Regions from separate parts of the Rhodococcus sp. NPDC054953 genome, predicted to be linked through region 1. Evidence: riboswitches for the same ligand, from Rfam matches in the RefSeq annotation. Region 1 holds a riboswitch; each other region holds the start of a gene.

Region 1 (4,581 bases):
TGACGCGCCGCCAGGATGCGGGTTAGGACGAGATCGTGATGGTGATCGCGCGGCGGGCGTCGACCGACCCGACCGTCACCTCCGGGGCACCGCTGCGGGTACCGACGAAGACCTGCTTCACCCCGTCGCCGGTCGGATAGCTCAGCACCTCGACGACCGGGGAGGTCGCGTCGCCGTCCGGCGTGATCCGGGTCGGACCGCCGCCCTCCCCCGGCTGGCCGGGGTCGATCCCGGTCAGGTCGACCTGCAGGATGCACGCCCCGGGGACCGCGACGGGGTCGTCCGTCCCCCGCAGCAGCGGCATCTGCACGAAGCGGGCGGCCCACCCCGTGGTGCCGTCGCCCCCGAGTTCGAGGACGACGCTGTCGCGGCCCGGTTCCCGGTCCACCCCGATCGACACCAGCGACGGAAGGTCGGGTGGCTGCGGCAGCGCCGCCCCCGGCTCCACCGGCACCAGCACCCGGGTCGGGGGCGCCGCGTCCGGGTTGCCGACGACGAGCTGCCCGGAGAACGACTCGAATCGTTGACACGTGCCGCCCCTGGCTGGCCCGTCCGCGTGGGTGTCGCCGTCGGGCGTGCCGCACCCGCCGAGCAGCACCGCGACGGGGATGAGGGCGGCCAGCCCGCTCGCTGATCGTCCGGTTCCTGGCACGGTGTTGTCCTCCCGGTCGGTGGTCACCGGGTGCCCGGCGCCGCTCAGGGTAGCGGTGTCATCGGGGCTGGTCGGCGGGAACCGGATCCGGCCGGTCACCGGCGGGCCGGACGAACCGCAGGTACGCCAGCGCGAGACCGACCAACCACACCGCACCAACGACGAGGGCCACCCTGGTGTCGGCGTCGAATGCGAGGACCACGATCACGAAGCCGAGGAACGCGAGCGCCGCGAGCTGCGCGTACGGCCACAGCGGGACCGGGAAGGTCAGCGCCGCCACCTCCGCGTCGCTCATCCGGCGGCGGGACCGGTACTGCGACAGCAGGATCATCACCCACACGAAGATGGTGGCGAAGGTGGCGATCGACGCGATGACGAGGAACACCGATTCGGGGATCAGGTAGTTCAACAGCACCGCGACCAGCAGCGCGCCGATCATCACCACCACCGTCATCCACGGCACCCCGGCCCGGGTCACCCGCGTCATCACGGCAGGCGCCTGACCCCGCTGCGCCATGCCGTACATCATCCGGCCTGCGCCGAAGATGTCGCTGTTGATCGCGGACAGGGCCGCGGTGATGACGACGACGTTCAGCACGGCCGCGGCCGGCCCAACCCCGAGGCCCTCGAAGATCTGCACGAACGGGCTGCCCTCGGTGCCGACCGAATGCCACGGGGTGATCGCCATGATCACCGCCAGCGTCGCAATGTAGAACAGCATGATCCGCGCGGGCACCGTGTTCACGGCGCGGGGAATCGTGCGGGCCGGATCCTCGGCCTCGCCGGCGGTGATGCCGATGATCTCGGTGCCGCCGAACGCGAACATGACAATCGCGAAGCAGGCGACGAACCCGCCGAAGCCGTTCGCGAAGAAGCCGCCCTCGGCCCACAGGTTGCTCACCCCCTCGGAGGTGTCGTGGATGCCGAACCCGAAGATCAGGATCGCAACGCCCGCCGCGATCATCGCGATGATCGCGGCCACCTTGACCAGGGTGAACCAGAACTCCAGCTCGCCGAACACCTTGACGCTGAGCAGGTTCAGTGCCCCGATGAAGAACACGATCGCCAACACCCAGATCCAGCGGGGGACATCGGGGAACCAGAAGCCCATGTAGACGCCGAACGCGGTGACGTCGGCGAGGCACACGACGATCATCTCGAACGTGTAGGTCCAGCCGGTCAGGAATCCGGCGAGCGGTCCGAGGTGTTTGCCTGCGTACTCGCCGAACGAGCCGGAGACCGGGTTGCGGACCGCCATCTCACCGAGCGCCCGCAGCACGATGTAGACGACGACGCCGCCGATCAGGTACGCCAGCAGCACCGACGGTCCGGCCTTCTCGATGGCCTCGGCCGAGCCGTAGAACAGTCCGGTCCCGATCGCCGAGCCGAGCGCGATGAAACGGATGTGGCGGGCCGACAAACCCCGGGTCAGCGCCGACGCGGCGTCCTTCACTGCGGAAATCCCCCAGACTGGTCGGGCATGCGTGCGACCAGGACTTTAGTCGTGTTACGCGGGTCACCCGATCGCGGCTCCGCCCCGATGCCGCGGGTTCGACCGCTGACGCTAAGATCGCTGCCAGGTCATGAGTGCCAGTGCCAAGCCCCGGCTCGCTGGTCGGCAACCCTCCATCCGCGGTGGGGTGCCCCGGGTGATGACCTGGTTGTTCGAGAACACGTCGGATGACAAGCGCGGGTCCGCTGGGACGGACCCACCGACAGGGCCACGACCCACCGGAGGTTCACCATGTGTTGTTGTCGCAGATAGGCCCGATCAGCCCTCGGCGCCGGAGACGCGCCCCATCTCCCGACACCCCTGGAGCCAGAGTCACCCATGAGTGAGAACACGATCGATCCGACGGCAGGGTGGAGCTTCGAGACGAAGCAGATCCATGCCGGGCAGACCTCGGACGCCACCACCAAGGCCCGGGCGCTGCCGATCTACCAGACCACCTCGTACACCTTCGACAGCACCGACCACGCCGCGGCGCTGTTCGGGCTTGCCGAACCCGGCAACATCTACACCCGCATCATGAACCCGACGCAGGACGCGGTCGAGCAGCGGATCGCCGCGCTCGAGGGCGGCGTCGCCGCGCTGCTGCTCGCCTCCGGGCAGGCCGCGACGACGTTCGCGCTGCTGAACCTCGCGGGTGCTGGCGACCACGTGGTCGCCAGCCCGCGGCTGTACGGCGGCACCTACAACCTCTTCCACTACACCCTCGCGAAGCTCGGCGTCGAGGTCACGTTCGTCGGGGACCCCGACGACCTCGAGCAGTGGCGGGCCGCGATCCGCCCGACCACCGTCGCGTTCTACGGCGAGTCCATCTCGAACCCGCGCAACGACGTGCTCGACATCCCCGGGATTGCCGCGGTCGGGCATGCGGCGGGGATCCCGCTGATCGTCGACAACACGGTCGCCACCCCGTACCTGCTGCGCCCGCTCGAGCACGGCGCGGACATCGTCGTGCACTCGGCGACGAAGTACCTCGGCGGCCACGGCACCGCGATCGCCGGGGTCATCGTCGACGGCGGCACCTTCGACTGGACGCAGGGCAGGCATCCCGGCTTCACCACCCCCGATCCCAGCTACCACGGTGCCGTCTTCGCGGACCTCGGTGCGCCCGCCTACGCGCTCAAGGCCCGCGTGCAGCTGCTGCGCGACCTCGGGTCGGCGGTGTCGCCATTCAACGCGTTCCTGATCAGCCAGGGCACCGAGACGTTGAGCCTGCGGATCGAACGGCACGTGCAGAACGCGCAGCGGGTCGCGGAGTTCCTGGATGCCCGGTCGGACGTCACGTCCGTCTCCTATGCGGGGCTGCCGAGCTCGCCGTGGCACGAGCGGGCGCGGGCGCTGATCCCGAAGGGTCCGGGCGCGATCGTCGCGTTCGAACTCGAGGGCGGCGCCCCGGCGGGCAAGAAGTTCGTCGATGCCCTGACGCTGCACAGTCATGTCGCTAACATCGGCGACGTGCGTTCGCTCGTGATCCACCCCGCCTCGACCACCCACGCCCAGCTGTCCCCGGAGGAGCAGTTGGCCTCCGGCGTCACACCCGGACTGGTGCGGCTGGCCGTCGGCATCGAGGGGATCGACGACATCCTGGCCGACCTCGAGACCGGATTCGCGGCGGCGAACTCTTGACAGTCGGCTCCGTCTCGGGCGCCCGTCCGGCCGGCACCCCCGCGGGGTTCCCGCCGCCGGACGGGCGGCTGACGCACATCCCGATCGGCGCGCTCACCCTCGAGAGCGGCGCCGTGCTGCCCGACGTCGTGCTCGCGGTCCAATGCTGGGGCACGCCCACCGCGGCCCGGGACAACATCGTTCTCGTCGAGCACGCGCTGACCGGCGACTCGCACGTCACCGGCCCGGCGTCCGCCGACCACCCGTCGCCCGGCTGGTGGGACGGCATGGTCGGGCCCGGCGCGCCGATCGACACCGACGAGTGGTGCGTCGTCGCCACCAACGTCCTCGGCGGGTGCCGCGGCAGCACCGGCCCGGCGACGCCAGCCCCGGACGGGCGGGCGTGGGGGTCCCGGTTCCCGGGGATCTCGGTGCGCGACCAGGTGACCGCCGAGGTGGCGCTCGCGGACCGGCTGGGAATCGAGCGGTTCGCGGCCGTCCTCGGCGGGTCGATGGGCGGCATGCGCACCCTGGAGTGGATCGTCGGCCACCCGGACCGGGTGACGGCCGCGCTCGTCCTCGCGGTCGGCGCCCGCGCCACCGCCGACCAGATCGGCACCCAGACCACGCAGATGGCGGCCATCACCGCCGACGCCGACTGGCAGGGCGGCGACTACCACGGCACCGGACGCTCGCCGGAGGCCGGTCTCGGCATCGCCCGCCGCATCGCGCACCTGACGTACCGCACCGAGGGCGAACTCGACTCCCGGTTCCGGAACGCCGCGCAGGACGGTGAGGACCCGCGCCACGGTGG
Region 2 (4,581 bases), on a different contig from region 1:
GTCCGCGGTCCGAACGGGTGGATCATGTTCACTTCTCGGACGCCGCGGTTCAATTCCTGGTGGCCACTTAAGTGCGCAGCTCCCAGGGTTTCAAGAGGGGAGGAGGAATCGGCGGACACTGCTCGTTTGATGGACCTTCACGGCCATGCCGTTCACTGAGTGGACGTAGGATCGGGTCATGGAGGAGCCGCTGAGGCCGCAGGTGATCCGTCGCGTCGGTGCCCTGCTGCGCGCACTCTCGGGGGTGTCGGCGGGCGCGTCGACGTCCGAGCTCGCCCGGGCAACGAACCTGGCCCGACCGACCGCGCACCGCCTGCTGACCGCGCTCGCCGAGGAGGGGCTGGTCGACCGGGACCACCGGTCGGGGCGGTGGGCGCTCGGCCCGGAGCTGTACCTGCTCGGCGCGCAGGCGGCCGGCCGCTACGACATCACCGATCTGGGTCGCGACATCCTGCGGGACCTGGCGCGCGAGACCGGCGAGAGCGCCTTCCTCTCCGCGCGACGCGGCGACGAGACGGTGTGCATCGCGAGCGAGGAGGGCAGCTTCCCGCTGCGCTCGCACGTCCTGCACGTCGGGTTGCGACTGCCGCTCGGGGTCGCGTCCGCCGGGCTGGCGATCCTCTCGCACCTGCCGGATCGGGAGGTCGAGGAGTACCTGGAACGGCGGGACCTGACCGCGCAGTGGGGGGTCGACCACGACAGCGACGGCATCCGGGCGCGGGTCATAGTGACCCGGCTGGCCGGGTACTGCGTCAATCCCGCCCTGCTCGTCGAGGGCAGCTGGGGGATGGGCGCCGCGGTTTTCGACGCGGCGGGTCGGCCCGAGTGGGCGTTGAGTCTGACCGGCGTGGAGAGTCGGTTCCGCGACGAGCGGCGCCCGGAACTCGGGGAACTGCTGCTGCGACAGGCGCACCGGCTGACCCAGCGGCTGCGGCGCAGCGGGTAGTCACCCAGGGTCGGCGCCCGGCTGACCCGCGGGGGCGGTCAGTGCGTGGTGATCGCCTCGGCGATCGGGGTCGGACCGTTGTTGAACGGGATCGTGCGGCGCACGGTGGTCGGGTCGGCAAGGGCGGCGGCCGCGACAGCGGCGACGTCCTCCCGGCTCACCGCATGCGCGGTGGGCGTCGGACTCACCTCGACCCGGCCCGTCCCCGGGGCGAGGGTCAGTGTGCCGGGGCCGAGAATCGTCCAGCCCAGGGCGGTGCCGCGCAGGTGCTGGTCGGCGGCGGCCTTTGCCTCCGCGTAGGCATAGAACGAATTGTCCGGTGGGACACCGTGGTCCGTCCTTGATCCGAGGTAGGAGACCATCACGTACCGCCGCACGCCCGCGGCCTCGGCGCCGTCCATCGACCGGATCGCGGCGTCCCGGTCCACGGCGTAGGTACGGTCGGGGTTGCCGCCGCCCGCGCCCGCCGACCAGACAACGGCGTCCTGCCCGCGCAGCACCTCCGCGAGCTGTTCGCCGCTCAGGTTCTCGACGTCGGCGAGTACCGGTGTTGCCCCCGCGGCAACGACGTCGGCGGCATGGTCGGGGTTGCGGATCACCGCGGTCACCTCGTCGCCGCGTCCGCTGAGGATCCGTGCCAGGTGCAGGGCCACCTTTCCGTGGCCACCGATGACGACGACGCGAGCCATGGCCGTTCCCTCCGTAGGACATTCGGGGTCGGGTCCAACGTACTGCCGCAACGGCGGCGCCGCAGATGTCGGGCATCGCGGTGGTCGAGGTCACAGGCGCACTCGGTGGGCGGGGGTTGACAGTGCGACGCCGATGCTGCCATTCTCTGCTCAGGTTATGAGTGCCAGCGTGTAGCCCCGGCTTGCTGGCCGGCAACCCTCCACCGCGGTGGGGTGCCCCGGGTGACGACCTGGCCGTGCTTCCAATTCCGGACACGGCAAGCGCGGACTCGATGCACCACCTCTCCATCGCACGGGTCCCTTGACGTAAGGGATGACGCCATGACCGCTGTACTCGACACCACCCCCCAGGTCGCCACCACTTTCGACGGAAACTGTTCCGGCACGGCATCTTTCGCGCCCGTCTGTGGTGGAGACCTGGTGGCGCCGCTCACTGACGGCACCTCGGTCAGGTACGCCAACTTCGACTACGCCGCCAGCGCCCCGGCCCTGACCGCGGTCGCGGACCGGGTGCAGGAACTGCTGCCGTTCTACGCCAGCGTGCACCGCGGCGCGGGCTACGCCTCCCAGGTGTGCACCGACCGCTACGAGGGCGCCCGCGGCGTGGTCGCGGACTTCGTTGGGGCCCGCGCCGACGACGTCGTGGTGTTCACCCGAAACACCACCGACGCACTGAACCTGCTCGCCTCCTGCGTGCCGGGTGAGACCGTGGTCCTCGACATCGAGCACCACGCAAACCTGTTGTCCTGGAATCGGAACGGCGCCCGCGTCGTCCGGTCCGCGGACACCGTCGAGGAGACGGTGCAGCGGATCGTCGCCGAACTGTGCACCCGCCCGGCGGCGCTGCTCGCCGTCACCGGCGCCTCCAACGTCACCGGCGAGGTGCTGCCGATCGCCCGGCTCGCGCGGATTGCCCACGAGTGCGGCGCCCGCATCCTCGTCGATGCCGCGCAGTTGTTGCCGCACCGCCGCGTCGACATCGCCGACCTCGGCGTCGACTACCTCGCCTTCTCCGGGCACAAGCTGTACGCGCCGTTCGGCGCAGGCGCCCTCGTCGGGCGCGCCGACTGGCTCGACGCCGCCGAGCCGTACCTTGCCGGTGGCGGGGCCACCAAGAACGTCGAGATCGACGCCGTGCAGTGGGCCGCCGCCCCGCAGCGGCACGAGGCGGGCACCCCGAACGTTCTCGGTGCCGTCGCGATCGCCGCCGCCTGCGAGGCGCTCGCCGGATTCGACGCCGACGCCGCCGAGCTGCACGAGCGGGTGCTGTGCGACCGCTTGACCGCCGGGCTCGACGCGATCACCGGGGTTCGGGTGCTGCGCATTTGGCCGGACTCCCCGGACGCCGTCGGCATCGTCACCTTCACCGTCGCCGGCGCCGAACCCCGTGAGGTCGCGACGTTCCTGTCCGACCGGTACGGCATCGGCGTGCGGGACGGTAAGTTCTGCGCGCACCCGCTGCTGACCCGGCTCGGTCATGGCGCGGGCGCGGTCCGCGCCAGCCTCGGGCTCGGCAGCAGCGGCGCCGATGTCGACCGTTTGGTCGGCGCGGTGGGCGAGTTCGTGCGCGAGCGCGTGACGAGCGGCGCGGCGGCGCACTAGCGTCGGCGCCGCGACCCGCAGGGGCGGGGATCAGTCGACGTCGATGGCCAGACCGGCCGTGATCCGGACCAGCTCGCGGAACGTGGTCCGGAACATGGCGCCCGGGTGCCCCGCCGCCGCCCACAGTTCCGGGTAGGCCTCGAGGGCGGTGTCGATGTAGGTGGACAGGTTGGTCGGGTGCCCAACCGGGGCGACGCCGCCGAGCGGCTGACCGGTCACCTGCACCACCAGTTCGGCGGGGGCGCGGGTGAGCATCCCCTCGAGACGTTTGCCGGTGCGCTCCGTGTCCACCTGGTGGGAACCCGACACCAGCAGCAGGACCGGCTCGTCGTCGAGGAGGAAGACCAGGGACTTGGTGATCGCGCCGATGTCGACGCCGAGGGTCGCGGCGGCTTCGGCGGCGGTGCGGGTCGGCCGGTCCTGAGTGACCACCACTCCGTGGTGGCCCCGCGAGATCAGTGTCCTCGCGACATTCGCGGCCTCGGGTTGCAGTGTCCTCGCCATGCCCCACCCTAGGACCGGCGGGCATCCTTCGCGCGCCGAAATGTCGGGACGCTCCTATGGTTTGGCCGCATCGCGGCGCATGCTGCGATCAACTGCCGGGCGGACAGCCCGCGCAGAAGGGCAGGTTCTTGAGGGCGACCTCACGCCAGTGGCCGCCCGGCGCGATGTTGGTCGCCAACTCGGGCGGCCCGGCGCCGTCCCCCACGAACGCGCGCCGGGCGAAGACGTAGCCGGCCAGTGAGTACCGCAGCCACGCCGTGACGTATCCGAGTGCCCCGGTGAGGTCGAGGTGGTCGCCGCCCACCAGTGCCGCCTTGGCCGCGGCCCCGGAAACCTGGTCGAAGTAGATGCGCTGGCCGCGCTCGGTTGCCAGCCAGTCGCCCGTGCCGCGGACGAGGAAGATCGGGGCGGAGAGTCCAGCAGCGGTGGGTACCGGCAGGCCCACCGGCCACCACCACAGTGGGGTGGGATCGGCGAACGCGAGGGCGACGACGCTGACGATGCGGCCCGCGGACGACCGGGCCGCGGTGACCGCGCCCCCCGCCCCCTGCGAGTGCCCGACGGCCGCGATCCGGTCGGTGTCGAGTCGGTTATGCAGCGGACTCGACGGGTCGTCGTTCAGCTCGACGGCGTGGTCGACCGCCGCCAGCAGGGCGGTGCCGTCCCCGACCGCGCCGCTGTTGGGGGCGACCACCACGAATCCCCAGGACGCGAGGTGTACCAGCGCGTCATGGTAGGAGCACGTCGAATCGGTGCCGAAGCCTGTGCCGTTGCCCCATACGACTATGGGGTGCGGCCCGCTCGCGGGGTCGTTCGGGTAGATGACGGTATGGCCGCCCG
Region 3 (4,581 bases), on a different contig from region 1:
CGTCGCCGAAACCACGGGTGGCCAGCGCCGGCGTGCCGATGCGCAGGCCGGACGGGTTCATCGGCGGGCGCGGATCGAACGGAACCGCGTTGCGGTTCACGGTGATACCGATCTCGTGCAGCAGATCCTCGCCCTGCTGGCCGTCGAGCGCGGAGTTCCGCAGGTCCACCAACACCAGGTGCACGTCGGTGCCGCCGGTGAGCACCGAGATGCCGTTGCCCGCGACGTCGGAACCGCCGAGACGCTCGGCGAGGATCTTCGCGCCAGCGAGGGTGCGCTCCTGACGGGCCTTGAACTCGTCGGTGCCCGCGATCTTCATCGCGACGGCCTTCGCGGCGACCGCGTGCATCAGCGGCCCGCCCTGCTGACCGGGGAACACCGCGGAGTTCAGCTTCTTCGCCCATTCCTGCTTGGCGAGGATCATGCCGGAGCGGGGACCGCCGAGGGTCTTGTGCACGGTGGTGGACACGACGTCGGCATGCGGCACCGGCGACGGGTGCAGGCCCGCGGCAACCAGACCAGCGAAGTGCGCCATGTCGACCCACAGCTTGGCGTCGATCTCGTCGGCGATCGCGCGGAACGCGGCGAAGTCGAGGTGCCGCGGGTAGGCGGACCAGCCCGCGATGAGCACCTGCGGACGCTCGGCGAGCGCGATCTCACGGACCTTGTCCATGTCGACGACGTGGGTGTCCTCACGGACCCCGTACGACGCGACCTGGTACAGCTTGCCGGAGAAGTTCAGCTTCATGCCGTGCGTGAGGTGACCGCCGTGCGCGAGATCCATGCCGAGCAGCTTCTCGCCCGGGTTCATCAGTGCCATCAGGACGGCGGCGTTGGCCTGCGCACCCGCGTGCGGCTGCACGTTCGCGAACTCGGCCCCGAAGACGGCCTTGGCACGCTCGCGCGCCAGGTTCTCCACCACATCGACGTGCTCGCAGCCGCCGTAGTAGCGACGGCCCGGGTAACCCTCGGCGTACTTGTTGGTCAGGACACTGCCCTGCGCCTGCAGCACCGCGCGGGGAACGAAGTTCTCCGACGCGATCATCTCCAGGGTGTCGCGCTGACGGGCCAGCTCACCGTTCATGGCCGCCGCGACCTCGGGGTCGAGTTCGGCGAGCGAAGCGTTGTTGACGTCGGTGCTGGGCACAGCGGTCATCGAGGGATCTCCAAGCGAAAGGCCGGGCAGGGGGCACCCTCATTCTAGGGCCAGGTCAGTGGCATCTCGCCGCGGGTGCGGAGGGCGCCGGGCCCGGGCGACCGGACCGGACGAATCCGCTGGTCACCGCGGCACCACCGGTGCGGGGGCGGCGAGCCCGAACAGCAGGCTGCGGCCGGGGCCTGCGGGCACCGCCAGCAGCTGCCTGCCGGGCCGCCACCGCGCGAAACCGCCCGTGGACCGCAGCGCGGCCCGCAACGGACGCGGATCGGGATGCGTGCGCACCGCCACCCCGTCCGGCCATTCGAGCCGGATCCGATCGTCGGACTGCACCAGGACCAGCACGTCGACGGCGGTGTCGTCGACGCCGTGCGGCGCGGCGGGGACGGCGGTGGGCAACTGGTTCATGGGGTACTCCCGAGTTCCTCGGGCCGCCCGGAATCCGGGGGCGCTCCTGCCTGCACCGGTCGGTGCGGGCCGCTTCGTCACCCGAGCCACCCGCGAGCGTGGGGTTGGCGGCCGTCCAGTCGGGGCTTGGCGACGGCACTCGTGAAGCTGCGACCAGTGTAGGCGACGCCGGTCAGCGCAGGGCGGACGGGATCAGCGGTTCGTCGAGCAGCCGCCCGAACCGGTCCGCGCGGTCGTCGGCGTCCACGGCACGGTCCAGCCAGCCTCCGAGCAGCCGGTAGCCCTCGACGTAAGTGGAGGTGTAGGCCCGCCACAGCGGCGACGACAGGAAGCGCAGCGACTGCCGCGCCCGCTCCGGCGTGCTGAGGTTCCAGGTCTGCAGGAACCGCGCGACCTCGTCGTGGGAGCGGCCGCGGTCGTGTAGCAGCAGCGCCGCGTCCTGCCGCACCCCGAGCAGCTTCGCGGACGCGGTCGACAGCGCCTCGGCGCGCTCGCCGTCGAACCGCAGTCCCAGGTCCGCATAAATCTGCTCCGCCCACCTCCCCCAGCCCTGTCCCCGGGTCGCTCCGCCGGCTCCGCTCCTGTCCCCCCGGGTCGCTCCGCCGGCTCCGCTCCTGTCCCCCACGATCGCACCCAGCGCATGGTCCGCCAGGCCCTCCGCCATCAGGCACTGCGGGGTGTTGACGAGGAAGAGGGTGTGCTCGACCTGCCCGGCATCGACCAGGCCCGCCTCCTTGCGGCAGTGCTCGGTGTGGTGACCCGGATACGCCTCGTGGGCGATCAGGTGCGGCAGATTCGCCATGTGCTGCTTGAGATCCGAGTTGATCGCCACCTTGGAGCGATAGTCGCCCAGGTAGTAGTTGAAGCCCGACCACGGCTTGTCGCCGACCACCTCGTACTCGACGCGTTCGGTCTCGGGCAGCGGGTAGCGGGCGCGCACCAGGTCCCGCAGCGCCGAGGAGAACGCGTCGACGCACTCGGCGAGCCGCTCCGGCGGGATCTCGTCGGCGGCGCGGTGCGCCTGCAGCCGCTCCGCGAGGGTGCCGCCGCCCGCGAGCACCTCGTCCATCGCCCGGTGCGCGTCCCGGTAGTCGTCGACATTGCCCTCCTCGATCCGAACGTCGAAGTAGGCGTGCACCTCGTCGACGAATCCGATCCGCTCGCCGGCGAACGTGCGCGCCGAGCACTCCAGGGCGCGCAGGTGCACGTCGAGGAATTCGGCGCGGTCGGCGGGCAGCTCGACACTGCGCAGCTCGGCGCGCAGCTGCGCCGCCCGGCGGGCCAGGTCCCGCGGCTCGGGCGCCGGGGCGTTCTCCACCTGGCGACGCAAGGCCGGGTCGCCGGTATACGCGTCGACGAATCCCTCCTCGATCCGGTCGAAACCGAGCCCGAGCAGCAGATATTCACGTACGAATGCGGCGGCGTCCATACCTGGGCAGCCTAGTGTCCGGACCCGGCGCGGCGCGCCGGTGTGTGGGCGCGCACAATTCCCCTATGCAGATCGAGGCTGTGCAGGACGAGGTCGGGACGCGCGCATGGCGAAGGTGAGCGAGAGCAGTCCGTACGTCGAGTTCGATCGCAAACAGTGGCGGACCCTGCGGAAGTCGACTCCGCTGGTGCTCACCGAGGAAGAACTTCAGGGCATGCGCGGCCTCGGCGAACAGATCGACCTCGACGAGGTCGCGGAGGTGTACCTGCCGCTCTCGCGTCTGATCCACCTGCAGGTCGCGGCCCGGCAGCGGCTGTTCGCCGCGACCGCGACGTTCCTCGGCGAGAAGCACCCGGACCGGCAGGTGCCGTTCGTGATCGGTGTCGCCGGGTCGGTCGCGGTCGGCAAGTCCACCACCGCCCGGGTGCTGCAGGCGCTGCTCGCCCGCTGGGACCACCATCCCCGGGTGGATCTGGTGACCACCGACGGGTTCCTGTATCCGACAGCGGAACTGACCCGGCGGGGCATCATGCACCGCAAGGGGTTCCCGGAGAGCTACGACCGCCGGAAGCTGCTGCGTTTCGTCACCGAGGTGAAGTCGGGCGCGGAAGAGGTTGCCGCACCGGTGTATTCACACCGACTGTACGACGTGGTGCCCGGCCAATATCACCTCATCCGGCAGCCCGACATCCTGATCCTGGAGGGGCTGAACGTCCTGCAGACCGGTCCCCGGCTGATGGTCTCGGACCTGTTCGACTTCTCGATCTACGTGGACGCGAAGGTCGAGGACATCGAACGCTGGTACATCAAACGGTTCCTGACGCTGCGGAAGACGGCGTTCGCGGATCCGAACGCGCACTTCCACCACTACTCGAATCTGTCCGACGAGCACGCGACCATCGCAGCGTCGGAGATCTGGAACTCGACGAACCGGCCGAACCTGGTGGAGAACATCCTGCCGACCCGTCCGCGGGCGACGCTGGTGCTGCGCAAGGACGCCGACCATTCGATCAACCGGCTGCGCCTGCGGAAGCTGTAGCTCAGGTTCCGAATCGCCGGTGCCGGGCCGCGTAATCCCGCAGTGCCCGGAGGAAGTCGACGCGACGGAACTCCGGCCAGTAGGCCTCGGTGAACCAGATCTCCGAGTAGGCGCTCTGCCACAGCAGGAAACCGGATAGCCGCTGCTCACCGGACGTGCGGATCACCAGGTCCGGGTCGGGCTGCCCGGAGGTGTACAGGTTGCCGCCGATGCCCTCGACGGTGATCGCCTCGACGAGGTCCGCGCCGGCGAGACCCTCCGCCTGCTTCCGGCGGACGAGGGACTGCACCGCGTCGGCGATCTCCTGCCGACCGCCGTAACCGACGGCGACGTTGACATGGGTGCCGGTGCGCCCCGCGGTGCGATCGGCCGCCTCCCGCAGCCTGCGAGCCGAGTCCTCGGGCAGCAGGTCCAGGGTGCCGACGATCTTGACGGACCAGTTCTGGTCGGGGCCGGAGATCTCCTCGACGACGTCGGTGATGATCTCGATCAGGGTGTCGAGTTCCTCCGGGTCGCGGCGCAGATTCTCGGTGGAGAGCAGGTAGATCG

What was found. Region 1 has a riboswitch for S-adenosylmethionine ahead of ACWF62_RS01300 (bifunctional o-acetylhomoserine/o-acetylserine sulfhydrylase). Riboswitches for the same ligand answer to the same signal wherever they lie in the genome.
Region 2: linked by a shared signal. The riboswitch ahead of ACWF62_RS01605 (aminotransferase class V-fold PLP-dependent enzyme) and the one ahead of ACWF62_RS01300 (bifunctional o-acetylhomoserine/o-acetylserine sulfhydrylase) in region 1 are both predicted to bind S-adenosylmethionine.
Region 3: linked by a shared signal. The riboswitch ahead of ACWF62_RS06915 (hypothetical protein) and the one ahead of ACWF62_RS01300 (bifunctional o-acetylhomoserine/o-acetylserine sulfhydrylase) in region 1 are both predicted to bind S-adenosylmethionine.

Annotation. Positions count from the first base shown of each region.
Region 1 covers NZ_JBSGXD010000001.1:297,455-302,035, reverse strand. Annotated here, with positions in the region: gene ACWF62_RS01315 (hypothetical protein) at 1-3, shown strand, start outside; gene ACWF62_RS01310 (AMIN-like domain-containing (lipo)protein) at 23-652, opposite strand; gene ACWF62_RS01305 (amino acid permease) at 711-2,105, opposite strand; SAM riboswitch class IV at 2,232-2,348, shown strand; gene ACWF62_RS01300 (bifunctional o-acetylhomoserine/o-acetylserine sulfhydrylase) at 2,484-3,788, shown strand; gene metX (homoserine O-acetyltransferase MetX) at 3,785-4,581, shown strand, end outside.
Region 2 covers NZ_JBSGXD010000002.1:1,617-6,197, forward strand. Annotated here, with positions in the region: gene ACWF62_RS01595 (IclR family transcriptional regulator) at 179-946, shown strand; gene ACWF62_RS01600 (SDR family oxidoreductase) at 985-1,635, opposite strand; SAM riboswitch class IV at 1,789-1,905, shown strand; gene ACWF62_RS01605 (aminotransferase class V-fold PLP-dependent enzyme) at 1,957-3,237, shown strand; gene ACWF62_RS01610 (YbaK/EbsC family protein) at 3,268-3,741, opposite strand; gene ACWF62_RS01615 (poly(ethylene terephthalate) hydrolase family protein) at 3,830-4,581, opposite strand, start outside.
Region 3 covers NZ_JBSGXD010000006.1:180,934-185,514, reverse strand. Annotated here, with positions in the region: gene glyA (serine hydroxymethyltransferase) at 1-1,156, opposite strand, end outside; gene ACWF62_RS06915 (hypothetical protein) at 1,280-1,564, opposite strand; SAM riboswitch class IV at 1,602-1,711, opposite strand; gene ACWF62_RS06910 (DUF885 domain-containing protein) at 1,737-2,993, opposite strand; gene coaA (type I pantothenate kinase) at 3,100-4,032, shown strand; gene ACWF62_RS06900 (isoprenyl transferase) at 4,034-4,581, opposite strand, start outside.